Regions from separate parts of the Pseudoclavibacter sp. CFCC 13796 genome, predicted to be linked through region 2. Evidence: riboswitches for the same ligand, from Rfam matches in the RefSeq annotation. Region 2 holds a riboswitch; the other holds the start of a gene.
The links. Region 2 has a riboswitch for thiamine pyrophosphate ahead of F8O07_RS06115 (ABC transporter ATP-binding protein). Riboswitches for the same ligand answer to the same signal wherever they lie in the genome.
Positions count from the first base shown of each region.

Region 1: another riboswitch for thiamine pyrophosphate. It lies ahead of F8O07_RS10070 (TenA family protein); the one in region 2 lies ahead of F8O07_RS06115 (ABC transporter ATP-binding protein).

Region 1 is NZ_WBKD01000002.1:240,276-248,299, reverse strand. Features, by position in the region: gene F8O07_RS10100 (ABC transporter permease) at 1-1,090, opposite strand, end outside; gene F8O07_RS10095 (ABC transporter ATP-binding protein) at 1,092-1,880, opposite strand; gene F8O07_RS10090 (response regulator) at 2,053-2,847, opposite strand; gene F8O07_RS10085 (sensor histidine kinase) at 2,844-4,178, opposite strand; tRNA gene F8O07_RS10080 (tRNA-Met) at 4,706-4,779, shown strand; gene F8O07_RS10075 (hypothetical protein) at 5,078-5,455, opposite strand; gene F8O07_RS10070 (TenA family protein) at 5,749-6,456, opposite strand; TPP riboswitch at 6,453-6,564, opposite strand; gene F8O07_RS10065 (hypothetical protein) at 6,632-7,084, shown strand; gene F8O07_RS10060 (FBP domain-containing protein) at 7,290-7,793, shown strand; gene F8O07_RS10055 (cation:proton antiporter) at 7,796-8,024, opposite strand, start outside.
Region 2 is NZ_WBKD01000001.1:1,381,792-1,389,815, reverse strand. Features, by position in the region: gene ilvD (dihydroxy-acid dehydratase) at 1-1,457, shown strand, start outside; gene gdhA (NADP-specific glutamate dehydrogenase) at 1,620-2,981, shown strand; gene F8O07_RS06125 (ABC transporter substrate-binding protein) at 3,090-4,148, opposite strand; gene F8O07_RS06120 (ABC transporter permease) at 4,298-5,074, opposite strand; gene F8O07_RS06115 (ABC transporter ATP-binding protein) at 5,071-5,865, opposite strand; TPP riboswitch at 5,858-5,954, opposite strand; gene F8O07_RS06110 (LutC/YkgG family protein) at 6,021-6,653, opposite strand; gene F8O07_RS06105 (LutB/LldF family L-lactate oxidation iron-sulfur protein) at 6,650-8,024, opposite strand, start outside.

The DNA.
Region 1 (8,024 bases), on a different contig from region 2:
CCGCGACGACCACGCCGAGCACCGAGGCGACCACGCTCATCACCAGCGCCTCGAGCAGCACGCTGCCGCGCACCTGCCCGCGACTGGCGCCGAGGCAGCGCAGCATCGCGAGTTCGCGAGTGCGCTGCGCGACGATCACCGAGAAAGTGTTCGAGATGACGAGCACGCACACGATCAGCGCGATCACGGCGAAGGCGAGCAGCATTCCGGTCAGCACATCGGTCTGCCCGGTGAACTGCTTGAGCTGATCGGCGACGACCTGCTCCGTGGTGCGCACCCTGACGGTGTCGCCCGATGCCGCCGGGGTCGCCGACGAGATCGCCCCGGCCACCGCATCCCGCACCTGGTCGGGCGAGACGCCGGCCTTGGCCTGCACCCGGATGCTCGTCATCGGCAGCAGGTCGTCGGTGGCCGCCGGGGTCGAGCTGACATCAGAGGGCATGGTGCTCATGAGCGCGGCCAGCAGCGAACTCTCAGATAATGCCACTTGGGGTGCCATGCCGCTGCCCGGGGAGTTGCTCGTCTCGGTGAGTCCGACCAGCGTGACCTCGACTGGCGATCCACCCGTGCTCGCGAACCGCACCTGGTCGCCCACGTGCAGCCCGAGCTGGTCGGTGCCCTTCGCATCCATCGTCATCTGGCCGTCGCCGGTCACCCATGCGCCGGCGACCAGTGCGTGTGGGCGCAGCGGCGTCGGCAGCTGCACACTGGCAGACACGGGCTGGCTGCGCCCATCGTGCGCGAGAGCGAGCGAGGCGGTCTGATCGGCCCCGACCGCCTCGACCTGCGGCAGGTGCTGCACCGCGTGCAGCTGGCCGACGGTGAGCCGTGCGGCGGATGCTCCGCCTGCGCCCGCCTCGTCGCCACCGTCGTCGCCGTGGTCGGCGTCGTTCGCGCCGACAGGCTGCGGCTCGACGAGCACGTCGGCGTTGGTCAGATCCGAGCCCAGCGTGTTCCGCAGCGTCTGCTGAAAGGAGGCGTTGAGCATGAGCGTCGCCGCGACGAACGCGACGGCGAGCACCACCGCAATGGCGACGGCGACAAGGCGCGACCAGTGTGCGCGCAGAGTGGAGAGAGTCGTGCGCAGCATCTCACGCCCCCAGCCGGCTGAGCGCCTGCATGATCTGGTCGGTGTCGGCGCCGCGCAGGTCGTCGGCGATGCGCCCGTCGACGATCACCAGCACACGGTCTGCGTACGAAGCGGCGACCGGGTCGTGGGTCACCATGATGATGGTCTGACTCATCTCACGGGTGCTGCGGCGCAGCAGCGTGAGCACCTCGGCACCCGACGTCGAGTCGAGGTTGCCGGTCGGCTCGTCGGCGAAGATCACATCGGGGCGAGTGAGCAGGGCGCGGGCGATCGCCACGCGCTGCTGCTGACCGCCGCTGAGTTCGCTCGGGCGGTGCTTCAGCCGCTTCTGCAGACCGAGGCGGTGCACGACCTCGGCGAACCACTCCTGATCGACGCGCTGTCGGGCGAGACGAGCGGGCAACGTGATGTTCTGCTCGGTGGTCAGCGTGGGCACGAGGTTGAACGACTGAAAGACGAAGCCCACCTGGTCGCGGCGCAGTTGGGTGAGCTGGCGGTCGTGCAGGCCGGTCACCTCGGTGCCGCCGATCCATGCCTGTCCCGAGGTCGCGGTGTCGAGACCGGCGAGCACGTGCATCAGCGATGACTTGCCCGAGCCCGACGGGCCCATGATGGCGGTGAACTCGCCACGACCGAAACGCACGTCGACGTGGTCGATGGCGGTGACCTGGGTGTCGCCGCGGCCGTAGACCTTGAACAGGTCGACGGCGCGCACGGCGGTCTCGACGCTGTCTGCTGTGCGCGCTGAGATGGTGCGAACCGGGATGGTCGGGTCTGAATCCGGGGTCATGACGCTCCTCTGTGGTGTTCGGCCGAGCGAGCCTGCTGCGACCTGATACCCACAGCATCGTCGAGCACATCGGCGTGCGCGTCATGCCGAAGGAGGATTCTCGAGAGCTCATCCTGCAGGAGGAGATTCCCTGCTCGGGGTGTGCCTGTCTGCGCTCAGCAGATCGTCGCCATCAGCCGAACTCAGGCGCGGGCGCCGCGATGCCCGCGTGGAAGGCCTGTACGACGGCCTGCACGCGATCCCGCGCATCGAGCTTCATCAGCACGTGGCCCACGTGCGTCTTCACCGTGGTCTCGGACAGATGCAGTCGGGCGGCGATCTCGGCGTTCGACAGCGCTTCGCTCATCAGCACCAGAACCTCGCGTTCTCGTGGTGTGAGCGTCGCGATCGCGGCGCGGGCGGATGCGGTGCTCGGGAGGTCTGCGGGCGCGGGGGAGCGGGGCGGGCGGGCTCCGGCATCCGCCGCTGCTCTGGTCTGCAGCATCGGCACGACGTGCGCCAGCAGGCGACGCGTCATCGACGGCGAGATCACGGCATCGCCGCGGCACACGGTGCGAATGGCTGCAAGCAGCTCTTCGGGGCGGGCGTCTTTGAGCAGAAAGCCGCTGGCTCCCGCCTCGATCGCCCGCAGCACGTATTCGTCGAGGTCGAAGGTGGTGAGCACGATCACCCGCGTCTCGGGGTGGTCGGCGAGCACTCGGGCCGTCGCAGCGATGCCGTCCATGATCGGCATGCGCACGTCCATCAGCACGACGTCGGCGGGGTGCGCTCGCAGCTTTTCGACGGCATCCCGCCCGTTGTCTGCCTGCACGGTGACCGTGAGATCTGGCTGGGAGTCGACCAGCATGCCCAGCCCGCCGCGCACGAGCGCCTGGTCGTCGACGATCGCGACGTCGATGTGCGAAGCGTCGTTTCGCGACGTTTCTGCCGGGCCGGTCTGTGCGCGATCGAAGGCGGGCGTGGTCATGAGGCTCCGTTCTCGTAGGGCAGCGTCGCGTGCACGCTGAAGCCGCCGCCGGCGCGCGGGCCCGCCTGCACACTTCCGTCATAGAGGGCGAGGCGTTCGCGCATGCCGCGCAGGCCGTTGCCTGCTCCGTCGTCGCTGCTCAGGGCGCCACGACCGTCGTCGTCGATCTGCAGCTGCAGCATCTGTTCGCCCCAGCGCAGAGTCACGGTCGCCTGCGGTTCGGGGCCCGCGTGCTTAAGGATGTTGGTGAGGGCCTCCTGCACCACCCGGTAGGCCACGAGCTGGGCACCGGCGGTGAGACGGGCGGCGCGGGTGGCGTCGCCGCTGACGGTGAGCTTCGCGCGGGTTCCTGACAGCTGCACGGTGTCGACGAGGTCGGGGATGTCGGCGATGGTGGGCATCGGCCGTGTCTCGGCGCCGGAGTCGTCGTGCAGCACTCCCAAGAGGCGTCGCATCTCGTGCAGCGACGAACGGCCGGTCTCGGCGATGGTCTCGAGGGTGCGCCGGGCGACCTCGGGGTCGTTCTGCGACGCGTAGCGGGCGCCGTCGGCCTGGGTGATCATCACCGAGAGTGAGTGAGCGACGACGTCGTGCATCTCGCGGGCGATGCGGGCGCGTTCGTCTGCTGCGGCGAGGTCGCGTTCCTGCTGCTGCTGAATCTCGAGACGTTCGGCGTGCTCGCGCAGTTCACGCTGCTGACTGATGCGGTTGCGGGTGATCGCACCGAGCAGCCAGGCCGCGGTGACCGATGCGGCGATGAAGCCGAAGAAGATGGTGACGGCCAGGACGATCTGGAACAGCGGCTGTGCAGGTTCCTGAATCCCCTCTGCGGAGTCGGTCGATGTCAGCACCGGCATCGCGCGGTACCGCACGATGAGGGCGGCGGCACCGGCGATCGCCAGCCAGAACCCGCTGATCGAAGCCCATCGTGGGGCGTAGGCGGCCAGCGCATAGACCATCATGAGCACGAGTGCGTCGGCGGGCACCACCTGCACGCCGAGTGCGACCTGCACCACGCAGACTGAGGCCATCGCGATCGCAGCCGGCACGGTACGGGTGCGCCGCCAGATCAGCGGCAGCGTGACGAGCACTGAGATGAGAAAGCCTGTCCAGGTGTCGTTCTGCCAGTTCGTGTGGTCGAAGGTGCTGCCAATGCCCACCAGGGCGAAGGGCAGAACCAGAATCGCAGAGAGTGCGGCGACCAACAGTGTGTCGACCAGCTGCACATGGCTCGCGAACCAGTGCAGCACGCGACCGACCATTCCTCGGCGCGGGCGATGGGTGAACGCCGTCGTCGCTGTCAGCGGTGCTGCTATGGGTGCTGCTGCCATCGGTAGTGCTGCGCGTGCTGCTGCTGGTGTGCTTGCTGACGGTGCGCCTGCTGGGGCTGTCCGTGCTGTCGCCTCTGAAGTCACTGCTGAAGCATCCTCGGCGGGCACTGGAATCCGGACGGCCGGAGTCGGCTCGGATTCAGAGTTCGAGGTCGTCGGTCTGCTCACATCCTCAACTGTAGGGTGCGGCTCCATGCACCGGGTCATCCCACAGGAGGAGGTTTCGCTCAGCGCCGCCGCCGCCCGCCCTCGCCACCCCGCCTCTGCCACTCTTCCAGTCTCCGCCCTGGCGCTGCCTCGTCTTCCGCTGCCGGTCTTCCACGGCAAACCCAGCCATCCCCGCATCCAGACATGGGAAATGCACGCCTGAGACATCGATCCATGCCAAGTTCCATGTCTGGATGCCACAGGCCGACATTTGCCATGTCTCGATGCGGAAAGAAAAGGGGAAAGAGGTGGACGAGTCAGCCCCGAACCGGCGCAGGGTGGACGCAGACGCACATTGGTGCTACTGTTATCTCTTGTGCCGCGGGGTGGAGCAGTTCGGTAGCTCGCCGGGCTCATAACCCGGAGGTCGTTGGTTCAAATCCAGCCCCCGCAACAGATGCGCCGACGCGGTGCGCAGAAGGTCGGAAACCCAATTGGGTTTCCGACCTTCTGCATTTCTCGGCCGGGGCCCGACCTGCCAACACTCACAAGGTCTGGCCGGCCAGCGCTCACCGGCTGGTACTCACCAGTCTGTGTCGCATGTGCCAGAGCCCACCAGACTGCAGATCACCGCAGCTCGTACGACTGATCGAAGAAGTCGAGCTGCAGTATGCAGCCCAGGCTCTGCCGCTGAAAAACTCACCGGTCATGGCCCGTATAAAGGCATCAGAGTCATGGCTATGGGATGCCGCTCACGGGCGCAGGGTGACCTCAGCGGCAGCCGGTCCGCCGCAACGCTCGTTCCCGCCGGTCAGTCGCCAGTCTGGCGAGACCAGCCTCTCCTCGAGCACAGATCCATCGCTGCCGATGAGCTGGACAAGCAGGGGTTCCTCGGGATAACTCAGTGTCGCAGTCCAGACGGCTACCTCGTCTGAGGATTTCTCGGCGCTGACGATGTTCGGATCGACGTCGAGTGTTGCGTCATCCGGGCAATTGCCTCCACCGCAGACCCGCACCTTCTGCACTGCCCCGGCTTCGTCCTCGACATGAACGGTCAGTGTTTGCATATATCCGACGGCCGAGCATGCGGTGCCGCATCCAGTGAGGCTGAGCGACGCACAGACGGTCACGCCCAAAGTCGAGATCCATGCACCCGGACGTCGAAAGACCATGCTCTGAGTCTATGCTGACAGCACTCACCTCCGAGTTCTGACTCCCGAGGACGATGAGGTTAACCCGTCCCCTGAGATTCGACATTGCGGCAAACTCAGGATCTCAAAGAGTGCGAGACAGGGCCGCAGAACGATTACATACGCTGATTCGCCCCAGAAGCTCGCTCCGTTCTGACTCAGCGGGAGTACTCGCTCACCGGCTGGTACTCACCAGCCCTTGTCGTATGCGCCAGAGTCCACCAGTCGGCAGGTCACCGCAGCTCGTACGACTGATCGAAGAAGTCGAGCTCGAGCTGCACCGTGCGTCCGAAGAATTCCCGAGCCTCGGAGGCATGGGCCGGGCCGACACGATCGAGTTCGCTGCGCAGAAACTCGACCAGCTGTCTGAACGGCGGGTTGTCGTGCAGCGTGATCCACTCTGCATGCACGAAGCTTGCGGGTGCCTGCTCGGGTGCCCGCATCGCCCAGCTTAGATACGACCACTCCGACACCATCAGCACCGAGAGAATGATGGTGTAGTTCCGGGTGTCCGCGGCATCGCGAAAGACCCGTTTGAATCCGGCAGTGGCCGCAGTGTCAGGAATCTTCGCGTGGTCGGCCTCGCTCACCCCGAACTTTGCGAAGCAGCGCAGAAAGTACGTGCTCTCGTCGCCCGCCACGTCGCCGGCGAACGCGGCGAGCCGCAGCCGCGCATCCAACGTGTCGGCGCTGGCCACAGCCGCCCCGATCAGAGCCAGAAAGCCGTCGAGAAAGCGGTGATCCTGAATCAGATACCGGCACATCACCGAGTCGTCGATCGAACCGTCGAACAGCTCCGAGACGAAGCGGTGCCCGACGACCGCCTGCCAGTTGGCCGCGTTGTCGTCGCGCAGCGAGTCGGTGAAGCGTTCTCCGGCGGATGCTCCGCTCGCGCGGGCAGCAGACGTCTCGTTGTGATCGTGCGTGGTGGTTGCGTGCATGAATGACTCCCATTCTTCCTTCGCCGGCATGACCCGGACAGGTTCGACGGTCGCAGGCGTCAGCAGCCCGATCTCAGCCCCGTGACCGGGGCACCCGTGTGGTACTGAAGAGCGTAGCAGCAGGCGCAGGGCGGCTCGATTACGCTGGCAGCACGTCCCGAGAGAAAGACCGCACATGGCAGACACAGACCACACCGACGGGTTCAGCGCGAGCGAGCGCGCGGCGATGCGCCAGCGCGCCGAAGAGCTGCGCTCGATCAGCGGCGTCAAAGGCGCGGCGAAGCGGGCGCGCGAATACGAGGCGTGCCTCGCGGCGATCGACGCGCTCGACGGCCTCGACGCGGTGATCGCGCAGCGTCTGCACGTGATCGTGGCCGACGAGGCTCCGCATCTCGAGGCCAAGACCTGGTACGGGTTCCCGTCGTACGCCAGTGACGGCAAAGTCATCGTGTTCCTGCAGCCGTCGTCCAAGTTCGACACTCGGTATGCGACGCTCGGCTTCAGCGAAGACGCGCAGCTCGACGACGGTGCGATCTGGCCGACCTCGTTCGCCCTCGCGGCCTGGAACGATGCGGTGGAAACTCAGGTGCGTGAGCTGGTGCGTCGCGCCGCGGGAGCATCTGAGTAGACTGTCCGCGTGAACTACCGAGAGCTGTATGCACAGCGCGAGGAGGTCGTCGGCGAAGCACTCGCCGACGACGATTAGCGCGAATGCTCCCACCGTGCCTGACATCCGGCCAGGCGCGGCGGTCGAGCGACCCTGATCACTCACTCACCATTTCTCCCGGCGAAGCGGCGTCTCTGCGATGCCGCGCGCCGTGAAAGGCATACTCATGCAGACTCTCACCGAATCCTTCATCCGCTCTTCGTTCGTCAACGCCTCACGGCGAGAGACGAAAGAGCTCACATTTCGCGACGACTTCGCCGCACTCACGGACGAAGACTGGCAGCAGCTCGACTATCTGGGCTGGCGCGACCCGAAGTATGCGCGACGCGCCTATGTCGTGCTGCCACGACTCGACGGCGACCCGGTCGGCGTGCTGCTGACGCGTGCCGCGGCTGCCCCTCGCACACCGACCATGTGCCATTGGTGTCGTGACGTGCGGCTGCCGAACCCGGTCATGCTCTGGAGCGCGAAGCGCGCCGGGGCCGCGGGGCGCCGTGGCGACACCGTCGGCACCTTGATCTGCGACGACTTTCAGTGCTCGCACAACGTGCGCAACGACCCGCCGGCGTTCTACAAGGGATACGACGTGCTCGCCGCGCGTCAGCAGCGCATCGACGACCTGCGCACACGGGTCGCCGGCTTCGCCGAGTCTCTGCTCGGCGCCGCCTGAGTTTAGCCCAGCGTGGTGACGAACGGAGTGTCTCCCGGGTCTTCATCTCGGGAGGCACTCGCCGCGTCGCCGCGCTGACCGCCTGCGCTCGTCTGCCCCTGGGCCTTGTGCAGCGTGGCGCCGACGACGGGTCCGATGATCACGGAGAGCAGGCCGCCGCCGATCAGTGCGGCTGCCAGACCGCTGCCGATGATCTGCTGCGAGACGGCCAGTGTGGATGCTGCGACGATA
Region 2 (8,024 bases):
TTCGGCTGAACATCCCGACCGTCTTCGTCTCAGGCGGCCCGATGGAGGGCGGCACGGCAGTTCTCGTCGACGGCACCGTGAAGAAGCGCGTCGAGCTCATCTCGGTGATGTCAGGCACGGCCGACCCCAACCTGTCAGACGAGAACCTGCTCCGACTCGAGGCCAGCGCCTGCCCGACCTGCGGATCGTGCTCGGGCATGTTCACGGCCAACTCGATGAACTGCCTGACCGAGGCGCTCGGTCTGTCGCTGCCCGGAAACGGAACCACTCTCGCCACGCACACGGCCAGGCGCGCGCTCTTCGAGAACGCAGGCTCGCTCGTGGTCGAGCTGTGCCACCGGTTCTACGACGACGAAGACGACAGTGTGCTGCCCCGTTCGATCGCCACACGTGAGGCGTTCCAGAACGCCATGGCCATGGACATCGCCATGGGCGGCTCGACCAACACGATTCTGCACCTGCTCGCAGCGGCTCAGGAGGCAGGCGTCGACTACACGATGCACGACATCAACGACCTCTCGCACCATGTGCCCTGCCTGTGCAAAGTGGCGCCGAACGGGAGCTACCTCGTCGAAGACGTGCACCGCGCAGGCGGCATTCCCGCCATTCTCGGCGAGCTGCACCGTGGCGGCCTGCTGAACGAGAACGTGCACTCAGTGCACCACCCGACGCTCAGCTCGTACCTGGACGACTGGGATCTGCGCGGCGGCAAGGCGACCGACGAGGCCTTCGAGCTGTTCCACGCGGCTCCGGGCTGCAAACGCAGCGCCAAGGCGTTCTCGCAGTCAGAACGCTGGGAGACGCTCGATCTCGACGCCGAGGACGGCTGCATCCACGACGTCGCCCACGCCTATTCGAAAGACGGCGGCCTGGCCGTGCTCTACGGCAATCTTGCCGAGGACGGCTGCGTTGTGAAGACCGCCGGCGTCGACGAATCGATCCTGACGTTCAGCGGACCGGCCGTCGTCGTCGAGTCGCAGGAAGACGCAGTGAACGTCATCCTGAACAAGCAGGTCAAGGCCGGCGACGTCGTCGTCGTTCGCTATGAGGGGCCCAAGGGCGGCCCGGGCATGCAGGAGATGCTGTACCCGACGTCGTTCCTGAAGGGTCGTGGCCTGGGCAAGAAGTGCGCGCTGATCACCGACGGCCGCTTCTCCGGCGGCACCTCGGGGCTTTCGATCGGCCATGTCTCCCCCGAGGCGGCATCCGGCGGCCTGATCTCGCTCGTCGAGAGCGGAGACACGATCACCATCGACATCCCGAATCGCAGGATCGAACTGAACGTCTCTGACGAGGTGCTCGCCGAGCGCCGCGCCGCCCTCGAAGAGGGCAACGGATACCACCCGAAAGATCGCAAGCGTGAGATCTCGACCGCGCTCAAGGTCTACGGCGCATTGGCGACGTCAGCTGACAAGGGAGCGGTTCGCGACAAGGCGAAGATCGACGCGATCTACTGATCGACAGAGTAGGTTCGCATCAGGATGCGGGTCGGATGATGGCGTCGCCATGGTCTGGCCCGCATCGTCTTTTGTAGACTGAGCGAGGTGCGCACGCCGCCGTGTGTGCCCCGGTGGGCACTTCGAACGGGCCCCCGAGCAGCCGTGCAGAGAGGTTCATGAATGTCCAAAGCAGCTGAGTTCATCGATTCGGTGTACCAGACCGTGCTCACTCGGAATCCTGGCGAACGAGAGTTCCACCAGGCGGTACACGAGGTGTTCGAGTCGCTGGAGCCGGTGCTCGAACGTCACCCGGAATACGCCGAATCGGCGATCCTCGAACGCGTCTGCGAGCCCGAGCGCCAGATCATCTTCCGTGTTCCCTGGACGGACGATCGCAATCACGTGCACATCAATCGCGGATTCCGTGTGCAGTTCAACAGCGCCCTCGGCCCGTACAAGGGCGGTCTACGCTTTCATCCCAGCGTGCTGCTCGGCACGGTGAAGTTCCTCGGCTTCGAGCAGATCTTCAAGAACGCGCTCACCGGTCTGCCGATCGGCGGCGGCAAAGGCGGTTCCGACTTCGATCCGAAGGGCAAGAGCGACCGTGAGGTCATGCGCTTCTGCCAGTCGTTCATGACCGAGCTGCAGCGCCACATCGGCGAGTACGTCGACGTGCCAGCCGGCGACATCGGTGTCGGCGCCCGTGAGATCGGCTACCTCTTCGGGCAGTACAAGCGTCTGCGCAACAAGTTCGAGTCTGGTGTCATCACCGGCAAGGGCATCGGCTGGGGCGGCTCGCGTGCCCGCACCGAGGCGACCGGTTACGGTGCCGTCATCTTCGCCCGTGAGATGCTCGAGACTCGCCAGCAGGGCTTCGACGGCGCAAAAGTCATCGTCTCAGGATCAGGCAACGTCGCGCTCTACGCCATCCAGAAGGTTCAGCAGCTCGGCGGCACGGTCATCGGCGCCTCCGACTCCCAGGGAGCAGTCCACGACCCCGACGGCATCGACTTCGAGCTGCTGCGCGAGATCAAAGAGGTCGAGCGCGGTCGCGTGCGCGACTATGTCGAGCGCCGCGGCGGCCGCGCCGAGTACCGAGACAGCGGTTCGGTGTGGGACATCGCCGATGTCGACGGCATCGACGTGGCTCTGCCCTGCGCCACTCAGAACGAGCTGAACGCCGAGAATGCCGAGACCCTGGTGCGCAACGGCGTCCGGGCTGTCGCCGAGGGCGCGAACATGCCCTGCACTCCAGACGCGGTGCGCACGTTCCAGAAGACCGGTGTGCTCTTCGGCCCGGGCAAGGCGGCCAACGCCGGCGGCGTCGCCACCTCGGCACTCGAGATGCAGCAGAACGCCTCGCGCGACTCGTGGACGTTCGAATACACCGAGGAGCGTCTCGAGCAGATCATGACCCGGCTGCACCGCTCGGTGCGTCGCACCGCCGAAGAGTACGGTCACCCGGGCGACTACGTGCGCGGCGCGAACATCCACGGCTTCCAGCTCGTGGCCGATGCCATGATCGCACAGGGCGTCATCTGATCATCGACGCAGCCCGCGGCTGAGGCCGCCGCACAGACGAAGGGCTGCGGAGACGCCAGAACTCACCGTTCGGTGTCTCCGCAGCCCGTTCTCACTGCCGAGCCTCGATCACCTGCCGGGCAGGTACTCGTTGGTCAGTCCCTGACGGCCGTCGTACTCGTTCTCGAGCAGACCGTTCTCGTGCATCCAGGCGGCGTACGCGGCCCAGTCGTCTTCCGGCTGGTGACCGAAGCCTCCGTCGTTCTTCAGCAGCGGCACCGTGCGCTCGACCATCCGGCGCAGCACATCGGGGTCGTAGGCGCCGTCGGTCGGTCCGGTCAGAGCCTCGACCGCGGTGTCGGTGCTCGCCTCTGCCGCCTCCTGGCCCTTCGCCGTGCCGGCCAGGAACTTGCGCACGCGCTCGGCGTAGGCCGAGTCGCTCTGCAGACGCGAACGTTGGGCGATCACGACGAGCTCGTCGTAGTCGGGCAGCCCGAGCTCGGTGTTCGACCACGACGGAAAGCTGCCGTGCTCGGCGAGCTCGACGCCCTCGATGTTCGGGTATGCGCCGATGGTCGCATCGACCTGATGATCGATGAGCGGCTGGTTGAGCCCCTGTGACAGGTTCACGTAGGTGATCGTCGAAGGGTCGACGCCGTGCTTCTTGGCGATGTAGTTCATCGTCGTCTCCTGCGAGGCGAGCCCTGACGTGCCGACCTTCTTGCCGGCGAGGTCCTGCGGCCCGTTGATTCCCGAGCCCTCCCAGGTCATCACCGAGTTGAGGCTGGTCGGAACGAGCGCGCCCACCGAGATGACGTCGAGCCCCTCCCCCTCGGCGATCAGGGTGTCGGGCTCGTACGAGATCGCCAGATCGGTCTGACCGAGGCTGACCATCTTCGCGGCGTCTGCGGTGCCGCTCGGCGTGGTGAAGTCCACCTTGACCCCGGCCTGCTCGTACGCTCCGGTGTGCTGCGCCGTATAGAGCGACACGTGGTCGGGGTTCGGCGTCCAGTCGAGCAGCACGCTCACCGGGTCGAGGCCGTCTGAGGCGGCCGAATCCTGCTGCTGGCTCGAGCATCCGCTCAGCGCCAGGCTGAACGCGGCGGCTCCGGCGACGAGCCCCATGCCCATCGATCGGCGGATGCCTGCATGCGCCCGCCTCTGGGACGCGGTCTGCGAGGTGATCATTGTCTCTCCTTCGTCTTCTCTGTGGTATCGGTTCGTGGAAGTGGTATCGGTTCTGGGAGGTGGCATCGGTACCGGGATTCTGGGTGTGACGGCCCGGGTCGGTGCGCCGATCGATCGGCGTGATCGCCGACGTCGCCCGAGGTCGGGGCTCAGCGCAGGCTGTCACGCTGCCAGCCGCACACCAGGCGTTCGGCGAGCAGCGTCAGCAGATACAGGGCGGCCGTCATGGCGGTGAGCAGCACGACCTCGGCGAAGACGAAGTCGGTGCGCAGTCTGGGAATCGCCTGGATCAGGTGATAGCCCAGACCATTGCTCGATCCGGCGTACTCGCCGAAGACTGCGGCCACGGGAGCGAAGGTCACCGAGATGCGCAGCCCGGCGAAGCCCTGCGGCAGTGCGAATGGCATCCGCACGCGCCAGAAAAGCGCGCTCGGGCTTGCCCACAGCGTGCGCATCGTGTCGATCAGTCGCGGGTCGACGCTCTGCAGGCCCGACAGCAGGCTGACAGTCACCGGAAAGAAGCAGAGCAGCGCGACGATCACCACCTTCGACGCGATGCCGTAGCCGAGCGCGATCGTGAGAATCGGGGCGAAGACCATGACCGGCACTGTCTGCGTGCCGATCAGCAGGGGTTCGAGAGCGCTGCGCAGCGGCTTCACCGCGAAGACCGTGACCGAGATGACGCCGGCGGCGAGAACGCCGACCAGCAGGCCGAGCACAGTCTCACTGCCGGTCACGAGAGTGGCCGACCACAGCGTGCCCCAGTAGCGGCCGAGTGCCACGATGACGTCCTGCGGGGCCGGAACGAGGTATTTCGGCACTCCGAGCCACGTGGTGGCCCCCCACCACACGGCCAGCACGATCACGACCGCAGTGGCCGGCGGCAGCACCCGGTGCAGGCGGCTCTGTGCGTTGCGCGTGTTCATCGCCGCATCGCCCCCTCTGCGGACAGCGCGGTCAGCAGACCGGTGCGCGCAGCGGCCAGATCGACGTCTGCGAGCAGCTCGGTGCGCGAGCGAGGATCGCCGAACCAGCCGCGACTCTCAGCGGTCACGCGCGCAGGCCGTCCGGCCAGCACGAGCACCCGATCAGCCAGCAGCAGGGCTTCGTCGACGTCGTGGGTGACCAGCACGAGCGTGGTCTGTCGATCGCGCAGCCGCTCGCGCAGCCAGGTCTGACCGTCGGCACGGGTGATCGCGTCGAGGGCTCCCAGGGGCTCATCGGCGAGCAGGACGGGTTTGTCGGCGGCGAGGGCGCGCAGCAGAGCAGCACGCTGTCGCATGCCGCCGCTCAGCTCATGCGGGCGGCGGTGCGCGACCGAGCCGAGCCCCCACTGCTCGACCAGTGGACGCACCTGCTCGCGTGCGGCTGACCTGGAGACGCCGCGATTGCGCAGCGGCATCGCGACGTTGTCGACCAGGGAGAGCCACGGCAGCAGGGAGTCGCCCTGAGGCATGAGCGCACAGCTGCGCACTCGTTCGGCCGGATCGGAGTGATCGAGCACCCGGACCGTGCCTGCGTCTGGTGTGAGCAGCCCGGCGATCACCGAGAGGGCGGTGGTCTTGCCGCAGCCGGAACGACCGATCACGGCGACGTGCTCGCCGGTCTGGATGCTCAGGCGCAGTTCTTCGAGCACCGGCGCCGCTGCGCCCTCAGGCGTGTAGGCCACGTCGCTGACGACGACTGCGGTGTCGGATTCGACGCGCGTCGATTCCATCGTGTGACATCCCTCCGCTCGTGTGAACGAGATCAGGTTCAGCGGGTCTCATCTCAGCTCCAGATCTCGGAGCACCCCGTGTCTTCGTCGAAAGCGTAGCAGACCCCGGTCGGCACACGGCCGACCGGGGTCTGGGTTTGCTCAGTCTGGGCGAGTCACTCGGCCGAGACGATCACCACGATCAGGGTGCGCGGGCCGTGCACGCCTTCGACGCGCTGCAGCTCGATGTCCGAGGTCGCAGAGGGCCCGGCGATCATCGTGATCGGCCGTTCCGGCACCAGCCGCCGAATCGCCGCCGGCATGTCGACGACGATCTCTGCATCCTGCACCACACACACGTGCACATCGGGCACCAGCGTCAGGGCGCGGCGGCCCTGGGTGCCGCTGCCGTCGAGAAAGATCGTGCCGCTGATCGAGCAGGCCACGGCCGCTCCGGTGACGATGGCATCGAGGCTGTCGAGCGATGCGGCAGGGATCGACGCGTCGTCGACCTGCACCTCGCCCGCGTAGTCTCCCAGCCAGCTGCGATCCAGTGCCGGCGGGATGCCGACGCGGCTCGCCTGCACGGAGGCGAGGGCCGAGGCGACCTCTGCCCCGATGGTGCTCGGCGTGGCGCGCCGCACCTCGGCCTTGTAGTCTTCGAGCCGATCGATCAGCAGATCGATGCGTTCAGCGTCGGGCAGCTCGATCTCGGCGTCATAGTCGCGCACCACGGGCTCGACCACCGGCGGCGCGATCCGCAGCGCGTCTTTAATGCGATCCAGGATGTCTTCGCGTGCGGTGTTCACTTTGTGCTCCCCTGCGTGCTGCTTCGTTCTTCGGACTGCTCAAACGGCGCCGCGGGGCCCCCGAAGCCTGCGGGCATGGGCCTGCGCTCCCAATCGGCGTCTCGCTGGGCGTCCTGGTTGCCCGGGCGCTGCGTCAGATCGGCCTGCACGGCGCTGGAACGCGCCTGCTCGGCCGCCAGCTCACGTTTGGCATCCGCGGTCTTGAACCACTCGCGAGCCGAGTGCTTCGCCGGCGCCGGAAAGTCGCGGGCGTCCGTCCAGCCGCCCAAGAGCCCGGGCAGCTTGGTGATCTTCTTGTCAGGGCCAGCCACGATGCGGCCGCCGATGCTGGCCGCCTTCTGCGCCGCATGCCAGCGTTTGCCGGAGCTCATGGCCGACGCCACGGTCTTGAGCATCGGCTTCTCGAGCCCGGAGCCGACGGTGTTGACCTTCTGGTCGCGCAGTTCGACGAGGATCGACGGGATGTCGATCTTGACCGGGCAGACCTCGTAGCAGGCCCCGCACAGGCTCGACGCGTAAGGCAGCGAGCTGTTGGGGTCGTGTGAGTCCTCCATGCCCGTCAGCAGCGGCGAGAGAATGGCTCCGATCGGGCCCGGGTAGGTCGATCCGTAGGCGTGTCCGCCGGCGTGTTCGTAGACCGGGCAGACGTTCAGGCATGCCGAGCAGCGAATGCACTTGAGCGCCTCGCGTCCCATGCCGTCGGCGAGAGCGTGGGTGCGGCCGTTGTCGAGCAGCACGAGGTGGAACTCCTGCGGGCCGTCACCAGGGGTAACGCCGGTCCACAGTGAGGTGTAGGGATTCATGCGCTCGCCGGTGGACGAGCGCGGCAGCAGCTGGGTGAAGACCTCGAGGTCGTTGAAGCGAGGCAGCAGCTTCTCGATGCCCATGACGGTGACCAGTGTGTCGGGCAGGGTCAGGTTCATACGCCCGTTGCCCTCCGACTCGAAGATCGAGAGCGTGCCGGTCTCGGCGATGCCGAAGTTCGCACCCGAGATCGCGATCTTCGAGGTCAGGAACTTCTCTCGCAGAAAGCGACGGCTCGCCTCAGCCAGATGGGCGGGGTTGTCGTCGAGCTCGGGGTCGACGCCCGGCATCTCTTTGAGAAAGATGTCGCGCACCTCGCTGCGGTTGCGATGGATGGCCGGCACCAGAATGTGGGAGGGCTTGTCGTGCCCGAGCTGGACGATGAGTTCGGCCAGGTCGGTCTCTTGAGCATGAATGCCGTGCTCTTCGAGGTACTCGTTCAGGCCGATCTCCTGCGTGGCCATCGACTTGATCTTGAGCACCTCCTTCGCGCCGTGATCGGCGACGATGCCGCGCACGATCTCGTTCGCCTCTGCGGCGTCACGAGCCCAGTGCACCTGGCCGCCG